DNA from 2 places in the Pantoea sp. B9002 genome. Region 2 is predicted to be linked to the other one. Evidence: riboswitches for the same ligand, from Rfam matches in the RefSeq annotation. Region 2 holds a riboswitch; the other holds the start of a gene.
What was found. Region 2 has a riboswitch for thiamine pyrophosphate ahead of thiB (thiamine ABC transporter substrate binding subunit). Riboswitches for the same ligand answer to the same signal wherever they lie in the genome.
Positions count from the first base shown of each region.

Region 1: it holds a riboswitch for thiamine pyrophosphate, as region 2 does, so the genes downstream of both, thiM (hydroxyethylthiazole kinase) here and thiB (thiamine ABC transporter substrate binding subunit) in region 2, are expected to answer to the same signal.

Region 1 covers NZ_JACAPA010000033.1:101,912-106,353, forward strand. The annotation lists gene HX773_RS16330 (beta-N-acetylhexosaminidase) at 1-751, opposite strand, end outside; gene HX773_RS16335 (OprD family outer membrane porin) at 803-2,200, opposite strand; TPP riboswitch at 2,468-2,563, shown strand; gene thiM (hydroxyethylthiazole kinase) at 2,597-3,382, shown strand; gene thiD (bifunctional hydroxymethylpyrimidine kinase/phosphomethylpyrimidine kinase) at 3,379-4,179, shown strand; gene fbaB (class I fructose-bisphosphate aldolase) at 4,327-4,442, shown strand, end outside.
Region 2 covers NZ_JACAPA010000008.1:125,851-130,292, forward strand. The annotation lists gene HX773_RS05340 (MFS transporter) at 1-378, opposite strand, end outside; gene sgrR (HTH-type transcriptional regulator SgrR) at 635-2,296, shown strand; TPP riboswitch at 2,332-2,427, shown strand; gene thiB (thiamine ABC transporter substrate binding subunit) at 2,474-3,460, shown strand; gene thiP (thiamine/thiamine pyrophosphate ABC transporter permease ThiP) at 3,460-4,442, shown strand, end outside.

The DNA of each region.
Region 1 (4,442 bases), on a different contig from region 2:
GTTTAACCGCATCGGCTTGATTGTTCGCCAATACCTCAAGATGCAAGGCAACGCCACGGCTCAGATCGACATCCGCCGCATGAACTTTCACCGAACGTGGCGTTGGGGTGATTTGTCCGCGCAGCGCGCTGGCAGGCAGTTGCGCCACATCGGCATTCTTGGTGAAGCGACTTTGCGGCAGCATCAGCACGTTTTTATCGTCGGCGATGCGCTTCCATTGGTCACCAAAAGGCTTAACAAAGTCGCTGAGGTTTTCGGTATCGGTGCTGGTGATAATTTTTGGTGTGGCATTGGCGGCGGTGACATACCAGCGTGGCATCACGTCGGTGATAAACAGCTGCCAGTATTCGTTGACGATAGGGATCTCAATCGACTCGCCAGCCGCGATACCTTTGAATTTTTCCGTCGGTTCAAGACGGGTTAAATCGCCGACGATATGGGTCATTTTGAACTGATCGTTATCCACCCGCAGCGTTTCGTGCACGTTGCTCATGTAGATCGCCCAGTTTTTACTAGTGAGCGCCGGGCCGTTGTTGGTCAGCGTGATGGTGGCGGTATTGCAGGATGCCCAATCGGCACCGAGTTTCGCGCAGTTCACGCCGTGATCCGCCGCCTGGTTGTCAGTGACCTGATACTGCACGCCGAACTGGCTGATTTGGTCGACAACCTGCTGATTACTGCGCGGGGATGAACTGCAGGCGGCAAGGCCCATCACGCTCAGCGCCAGTAAACTGATTTTTAACTTTTTCATGCTGTTATCCTTCTCCACGGAGGTAAGTCTCTGGCTCCTGCCAGATCGGGGTCAAAACAGGGTGAATGGCGCGACGACCATAAATTTGATGTCTTTCTCGTCCTGGAAGATGTTGCCGTAACCACCGCTATAGCTGGGAAGATCGCTGTGATTGTCGTAGCGGGTGTAGTGCAGTTTGAATTGGGTGTCTTTGGCGCGGCCTTGCTGGATGGTGTAAACCATGTCGAGGCTCCACGCGGACTCTTTCAGGCGCTGGTTTTGGTCATAGAGGGGATTGGTGGAAGGCTTCGCGTCCCAACCGTAGGCGTATGATGTACCGACCTGCCAGCCCGGTAATTGCCAGTGTCCCAGATCGACCATCACACCAGCGAAGAGCGCTTTCTCACCGTTGGCGTTCCAGTCCGAGCGGGAATCCCACCACACATCCATGCGGCCATTCGAGCTGGCGTAAGACGGCGTCATACGTTGCAGGAAGAAGCCCTGATTACCTTCGGCTTTTACCCATGTGCCTTCGAGGCGGAAATCAAACGCGCCGAGCGTGTAGCCGAACGTCAGCGCCTGCAGCCACGCGAGGCCATCGTAAACATCGTTGACCTGGCCAACGCCGCTGTTGTCACGATCCTTCGCGCCGTAAAACTGATAGCTAGTGCGCAGCGGTGCATCGGCCAGCGGCAGCTGATAAGAGGCTTTGGCAAAATACTGATCCATGTAATTCGCCGCCTGACCGTATGCGCCTTCCAGCACCAGCGAGTTTTTGAAATCATATTTGGCACCAAAGGATTGCAGCCACGGAATCTCCGTTACGCCATCGGCTTTGCGGAAGTTGTACATGTCGCGATACCACGGCGCTTTGTATTCGTCTGTCCACATCCAGGAGACGGAAAGGGCGCCGGCGTCGCTAAAATCAAAGGTGGTGCCGGCTTCAACGCCGCGATAGGTGCCGGGCAGGAAGCTCCAGTGCGGTGCCAGCAGCGTCTGTCCGGTGGGTTGCAGATAGCCTGCGCGCAGCCAGTTTTCCTGCCATTTTGCCTTGATTGCCGCTTTATAAAGACTTAAGCCGCTCTTATCTCCGCTCCAGTCCTCATCCCAGCGCGTACGGGCATTGCTGAAACCAATTTCATTCGGTGCCGCCGGGCCGCCGTTGCTTAGCTCCAGCGCGCCAAATGCCGCCAGATCGAGGCCTATCACATCACCGGCATAACCGGATGAGAAGTCGAGATTGGCGTTAGCAGAGGCGTGATGCAGATTGGCATCGTACTGACCGTACGAGCCTTTTTGCGGATCCATCTCTTTGCGATCGCGCTGGCGTTGCCAGTAAAACAGATTGCCAGAGAGTGTGGAGTCTTCGACAAAACCCGCGGCGTGGGCGGAGGGAACCGGCACAAAAGCACCGGCAAACAGGGCAGAGATAATTGCCGCAGAGAGCGGCGCGCGTGGAATCCGACGCATAGCAAATCCTCCGTGATGCTTCCATAAACAATTAATAAATCCGTATTGTTTCGTCATGAAACAAGTTGCCGGGGATGCTATTTTTCGCGACGCGAATTATCAATGGGATTTATTACAAAGTATGACATGGCACGCAAAAATAGGGGTTTTTTAAGGAATTTAATCAATCAGTTAGAGGAGCCTGTAATGTGTAACTTTGCGATCCGGTTCCAGAGAAAGGGGCGACTGCTTGCTTTCATCTGGCTTGTTGCCTATGCTCGCCAACGTAGTTTTGACTCGGGGTGCCCCTCTAATACAGGGCTGAGATACACCCGCTGACCTGATCTGGATAATGCCAGCGTAGGGAAGTCAGATGCCTGACCGCATTCGCCTTCTTGATCGCCGGTTGGGAGCCTTATGAAACAGCCTGACCTTCTTTCCCCCGCGCAACTCGCGCACTCTCTGCAACTGCTGCGTCAGCAAGCGCCGCTGGTGCACTGCATGACCAATGACGTGGTGCAAACCTTTACCGCCAACGTGCTGCTGGCACTGCAAGCTTCGCCCGCGATGGTAATCGATCCCGAAGAAGCGGCGCAGTTCGCCGGTTTTGCCGATGCGTTGTTGATCAACGTTGGCACCTTAACGCGCGATCGTCGTGATGCAATGCTGGCGGCGGTGCAGGCGGCGCAAAGCGCAGGCACGCCGTGGACGCTGGATCCGGTGGCGGTCGGCGCATTATCCCTGCGCACCGCCTTCTGCCAACAGTTGCTCAGCCTGCAACCGGCGGCGATTCGCGGTAACGCCTCAGAAATTCTTGCGCTGGCGCATCAGGCCACCGGCGGACGCGGTGTTGACAGCCTGCATCAGGCCGATGCCGCGCTGAGTGCCGCCCAGCAGCTGGCGCGTGATTGCCAAACCATTGTGGCGGTGACCGGTGAAGTGGATTACGTCACCGATGGCGCGCAGACATTCGCCATCCCCGGCGGCAGCCCGCTGATGACGCGCGTGGTCGGCACCGGCTGCGCACTGTCGGCGGTGGTTGCCGCATGCACCAGCTTGCCGGGCGATCGCCTGCAGCATGTCGCTGCGGCCTGCCGCGTGATGTCGCTAGCGGGTGAGCAGACAGCTCGCCAGGTCGCCGGGCCGGGCAGCTTTGCCGCCGCCTTCCTCGATACGCTGTGGACGCTGGAGGTAGAGGCATGAAACGCATCAACGCATTGACTATTGCCGGCACCGATCCGAGCGGCGGCGCCGGTATTCAGGCCGACCTCAAAGCTTTCTCCGCGCTGGGCGCTTATGGCACCAGCGTGATCACCGCGCTGGTGGCGCAGAACACCTGCGGCGTGCAGTCGGTGTATCGCATCGAACCTGATTTTGTTGGCGCACAGCTCGATTCGGTGCTGGATGATGTGCGCATCGATGCCGCGAAGATTGGCATGCTGTCCGAAACCGCGATTGTCGAAGTGGTCGCCGAGCGGCTGAAACGGGCCAGCCTGCCGTTTGTGGTGCTGGATACGGTGATGATTGCCAAAAGCGGCGATGCGCTGCTGTCGCCGGATGCGGTGGCCAGCGTGCGCGAATTGCTGCTGCCGCAGGTATCGCTGATCACGCCAAATCTGCCGGAAGCCGCCGCACTGCTGGGACGCGCGATGGCGCAAGATGAGAAAATCATGTTGCAGCAGGGCGATGCGCTGCTCGATCTCGGCTGCGAAGCGGTGCTGATGAAAGGCGGACATCTTAGCGATGCTGAAAGCCCGGATTGGCTGATTACCCGCGACGGACGTCAGCGCTTTACCGCGCCACGCGTCAATACGCGCCACACGCACGGCACCGGATGCTCGCTTTCTGCGGCGCTGGCGGCGTTGCGTCCGCGTCATGATGACTGGGCGGCAACGGTGGCTGAAGCCAAAGCCTGGCTGCAACAGGCGCTGCTGCACGCCGATTCGCTGGAGGTCGGTAAAGGCATTGGGCCGGTGCACCATTTCCATCAATGGTGGTAGGGCGTAACGCCAGATTGCCGCTTTTTCACTGCGCATCCGTCTGAAAAATGGAGTCAGCAATTTGCCAGCCTGGCGCATTCCGGTCCAGGCTGTTGGGGGCGAATCGGCAACGGCCGGTTCCAATCCAGCCATTTATCAGGAGCGAACATGACGGACATCGTACAGTTATTGGGCAAAGAGGCGGACAGCCTTCTTCAACATCGCTGCATGACCATTCCAGCGGATAGCCTCTATTTACCAGGCGCGGATTATGTTGATCGCGT
Region 2 (4,442 bases):
GGCGAACACCTGCGGAATCGACACGCTGGCCAGCGCCGACAAAAACACGCCCAGCGTCACCAGCGTTAAATAGTGGCGATTGAAGGCAAACAGCAGCGCATTCAGCGTCGCCATCAGGCAGCAAAACAGAATCAGGTTGCGGCGATCGCCCTGATTATCGGAGCGTTTCGCCATCAGCAGGCTAATCACAATCCCCGCGATCGCATTGATGGTAAAGAACAAGCCGACCCAGAATGGACTTACCTGCACTTCGCGCGTCAGAAACAGGCTCAGCGTCGGCGCCTGCAGCGCACCGGCCACGCCGGTCATAAACGACACCGCCATAAACGAGAGGTAGACCGGATTGATGCGACGTTGACGCGTTAACAGCGATTTCATGCAGAAATCCCTTTGCGAATAAAAAATAGGTAGAGAAATGAGGGTAGAAGATTCTACAGCAAAACGAAAAAAGCCAGCAGATAAAGCACTGCTGGCGGTGAAAATGCACCCTACTCAGAAAGAGGTTCCACGTCGGCGGAACCGCTGGCAGAGCGCCATTCATTGCTGAATGCCTCCCGCTCTTCCATTGCCGGGCAGTATGCCTCTAATATGAGGCAGGAAAAACTGAGCGATTCTGACAAGGAGTTCCCCTTTTATGTCCTCTTCACGTCTGCAGCAGCAATTCATCCGCTTATGGCAAAGCTGTCAGGGGCAGGATCAGGAAACCACGCTCAGCGAGCTGGCCGATCTGCTGCACTGCTCGCGTCGCCATATGCGTAACCTGCTCAACGCCATGCAGAGCGAAGGCTGGCTGATTTGGCAGGCAGAAGCGGGACGCGGTAAGCGCTCGATGCTGAGTTTCTGCTATACCGGGCTGGCGCTCCAGCAGCAGCGCGCCGAGGATCTGCTGGAACAAGATCGCATCGAACAGTTGGTGCAGCTGGTTGGCGATAAAAATCAGGTGCGCCAGATGATCGCGGCGCATTTAGGCCGCAGCTTCCGCCAGGGTAAACACATCCTGCGCGTGCTCTATTATCGCCCGCTGCCCAATCTGCTGCCCGGTTCGCCGCTGCGCCGCTCGGAAACCCATCTGGCGCGACAAATTTTCAACGGCCTGATGCGCATAAATGAGGAAAAGGGGGAAATCGAACCCGATATCGCCCATCACTGGCAGCAAACCTCGCCGCTGCAGTGGCGTTTCTTCCTGCGCCCGGCGATTCGTTTTCATCATGGTCGTGAACTGGAAATGGCGGATGTGATTGCTTCGCTGGAGCGCGTGCGCAGCCAGCCGCTGTTTTCCCACATCAGTAAACTGGATTCGCCCGCGCCCTGGACGCTGGATATTCATCTGAGCCAGCCGGACGATTGGTTGCCGTGGCTGCTGGCCAGCGTCAGCGCGATGATCCTGCCGCGTGAATGGCCAACGCTGCGCCAGTTTGCCCGCCAGCCGCTTGGTACCGGCCCGTATAGCGTGGTGCGCAATCAGCAAACGCAGCTGAAAATCGCCGCCTTCGATGATTACTTTGGCTATCGCGCGCTGATTGACGATGTGTCGATTTGGGTGCTGCCGGAGATCAGCGACGAGCTGGTGTATGCCGGAGTCAAGTTGCAGGGCGAAACCGCCGATGAAAAATCGGAAGAGAGTCGTCTGGAAGAAGGCTGCTACTTCCTGCTTTACGATCAGCGCTCTGCATTGGGCCGCGATGCGCATTTTCGCCGCTGGGTAAGCTATCTGTTTAATCCCATCGCCTTACTGAATCATGCTGGCGTCGGCTATCAGCGTTACTGGTTCCCGGCTTATGGCTTGCTGCCGCGCTGGCACCATCGCCGCGATCTCACCTCCGCCGACAAACCGGCAGGCTTAACCCAGCTGACGCTGAGCTGGTACAGCCATCACGTTGAGCATGAAGGTATCGCCAACGCGCTGCGACCGCTGCTGGCGCAGCAAGGTGTTGAGCTAATTACTCGCGTCGTGAGCTACGAAGAGTGGTTCGAGGGCGAAGGTGAAAGTGATATCTGGCTCGGCAGCGTCAACTTTACCCTGCCGCTGGAGTACGCGCTGTTCGCGCAACTGTTCGAGTTGCCGTTGATGCATCACTGCATCCCGATTGACTGGCAAGCCGATGCCGCGCGCTGGCGGCAGAAAGCGTTACCGCTGGCGGAATGGAGTAAACAGCTGATCGACCGCGACTATCTGCATCCGCTGTTCCATCACTGGCTGCTGCTGGAAGGACAACGCAGTATGCGCGGCGTGCGACTGAATACGCTCGGCTGGTTTGATTTCAAATCAGCCTGGTTTGCACCACCGGAGCTGTGATCCTTTCGCGCTGTCATATAAATGTCTAGAATGAGCCGTTCTCAACGGGGTGCCTTGATATCAGGGCTGAGAGAAACCCGTCGAACCTGATCCGGCTAATACCGGCGTAGGGATTTGAGATGCCTCACTCCTCAGATCCTTTGCGACTCAACATCTCTTCTCCTCAAGGAGCGCAAAGTGTTAAACAAAGTTCTGCCTGTGTTGCTGCTGGTTGCGGCCCCGGCTTTCGCTGCCAAACCGGTTCTGACCGTTTACACCTACGATTCGTTCTCTGCCGATTGGGGCCCAGGCCCGGCGGTCAAAAAAGCCTTTGAAGCGCAGTGCGACTGCGAACTGAAGTATGTGGCGCTGGAAGATGGCGTATCGCTGCTCAATCGCGTGCGCATGGAAGGCAAAAACAGCAAAGCCGATGTGGTGCTCGGGCTGGATAACAATCTGGTGCAGGCGGCGGAGAAAACCGGCCTGTTTGCCAAAAGCAGCGTCGATACCAGCGGCTTAAAACTGCCGGATGGCTGGAACAATCAAACCTTTATCCCGTTCGATTATGGCTACTTCGCCTTCGTCTACGATAAAAACAAGCTGAAGAACCCGCCGAAAAGCCTGAAAGAGCTGGTTGAAAGCCCGGAAAAATGGCGCGTGATTTATGAAGATCCGCGCACCAGCACGCCGGGCCTTGGCCTGCTGCTGTGGATGCAAAAAGTCTATGGCGATAACGCGCCTGACGCGTGGCAGAAGCTGGCGCAAAAAACCGTTACCGTCACCAAAGGCTGGAGCGAAGCTTACGGCTTGTTCCTGAAGGGCGAAGGCGATCTGGTGTTGAGCTACACCACATCTCCGGCTTATCACATTATCGAAGAGAAGAAAGAGAACTATGCCGCGGCCGAATTCAGCGAAGGCCACTATTTACAGGTGGAAGTCGCCGCGCAACTCGCCAGCAGCAAGCAGCCCAAGCTGGCGCAGCAGTTCATGCAGTTTATGGTTTCTCCGGCCTTCCAGCAGACCATTCCCACCGGCAACTGGATGTATCCGGTGATCAAAAGCGATCTGCCAGCCGGTTATCAAACGCTGCAGGTGCCCGCGAAGGCGTTGCAATTCACGCCAGCCGAAGTTGCCGACCATCGCGCCGCGTGGATCAGCGCATGGCAAAGCGCCGTTAGCCGTTAATGCCCGGCTGGTTGATTCCCGGTAGCGCCATCGCGCTGTTGCTGTGCGCGGTGGCGCTGCTGGCGTTTGGCGCATTGGTGATGGTCGCTCCGGCCACCGACTGGCGCGCGCTACTCGACGACAGCTATCTGCATCATGTGCTGCTGTTCTCGTTTGAGCAGGCGCTGCTGTCGGCGCTGCTGTCGGTGTTGCCCGCGATCCTGCTGGCGCGCGCGCTCTATCGCCGCCGTTTTCCGGGACGCAATCTGCTGCTGCGCCTGTGCGCCATGACGCTGGTGCTGCCGGTGCTGGTGGCGGTGTTTGGCTTGCTCAGCGTGTACGGTCGCAGCGGCTGGCTGGCGCAACTGTGCGCAGCCATTGGCTTTGACTACCACTTTTCGCCGTATGGCCTGCAGGGCATTCTGCTGGCGCACGTCTTCTTTAACCTGCCGCTGGCGACGCGCCTGCTGTTACAGGCGCTGGAGAGCATTCCCGGCGAGCAGCGGCAAGTTGCCGCCCAGCTCGGCCTGCGCGGCTGGAATCTGTTTCGTTTGCTGGAGTGGCCGTGGCTGCGCCGTCAGATTCTGCCGACGGCGGCGCTGATCTTTATGCTCTGTTTCGCCAGCTTCGCCACAGTGCTGGCGCTGGGCGGTGGGCCGCAGGCGACCACGCTGGAACTGGCGATCTACCAGGCGCTGAATTTCGATTACGATCCCGGCCGCGCGGCGCTGCTGGCGCTGTTACAGCTCGGCTGCTGTTTGCTGCTGGTGCTGCTGAGCCAGCGCTTTAGCAAAGCCATTCCCACCGGCAGCCAGAGCATTCGCGGCTGGCGCGATCCGCAGGATTCATGGCAGGCGCGCATCAGCGATACGTTGCTGATTGGCCTGGCGCTGCTGCTGCTGTTACCGCCATTGGCGGCGGTTATCGTCGATGGTTTGCGCGGCGGCGTCGCCGGTGCGCTACAACAAGCGGCGCTGTGGCAAGCCACCTTTACCTCGCTGCG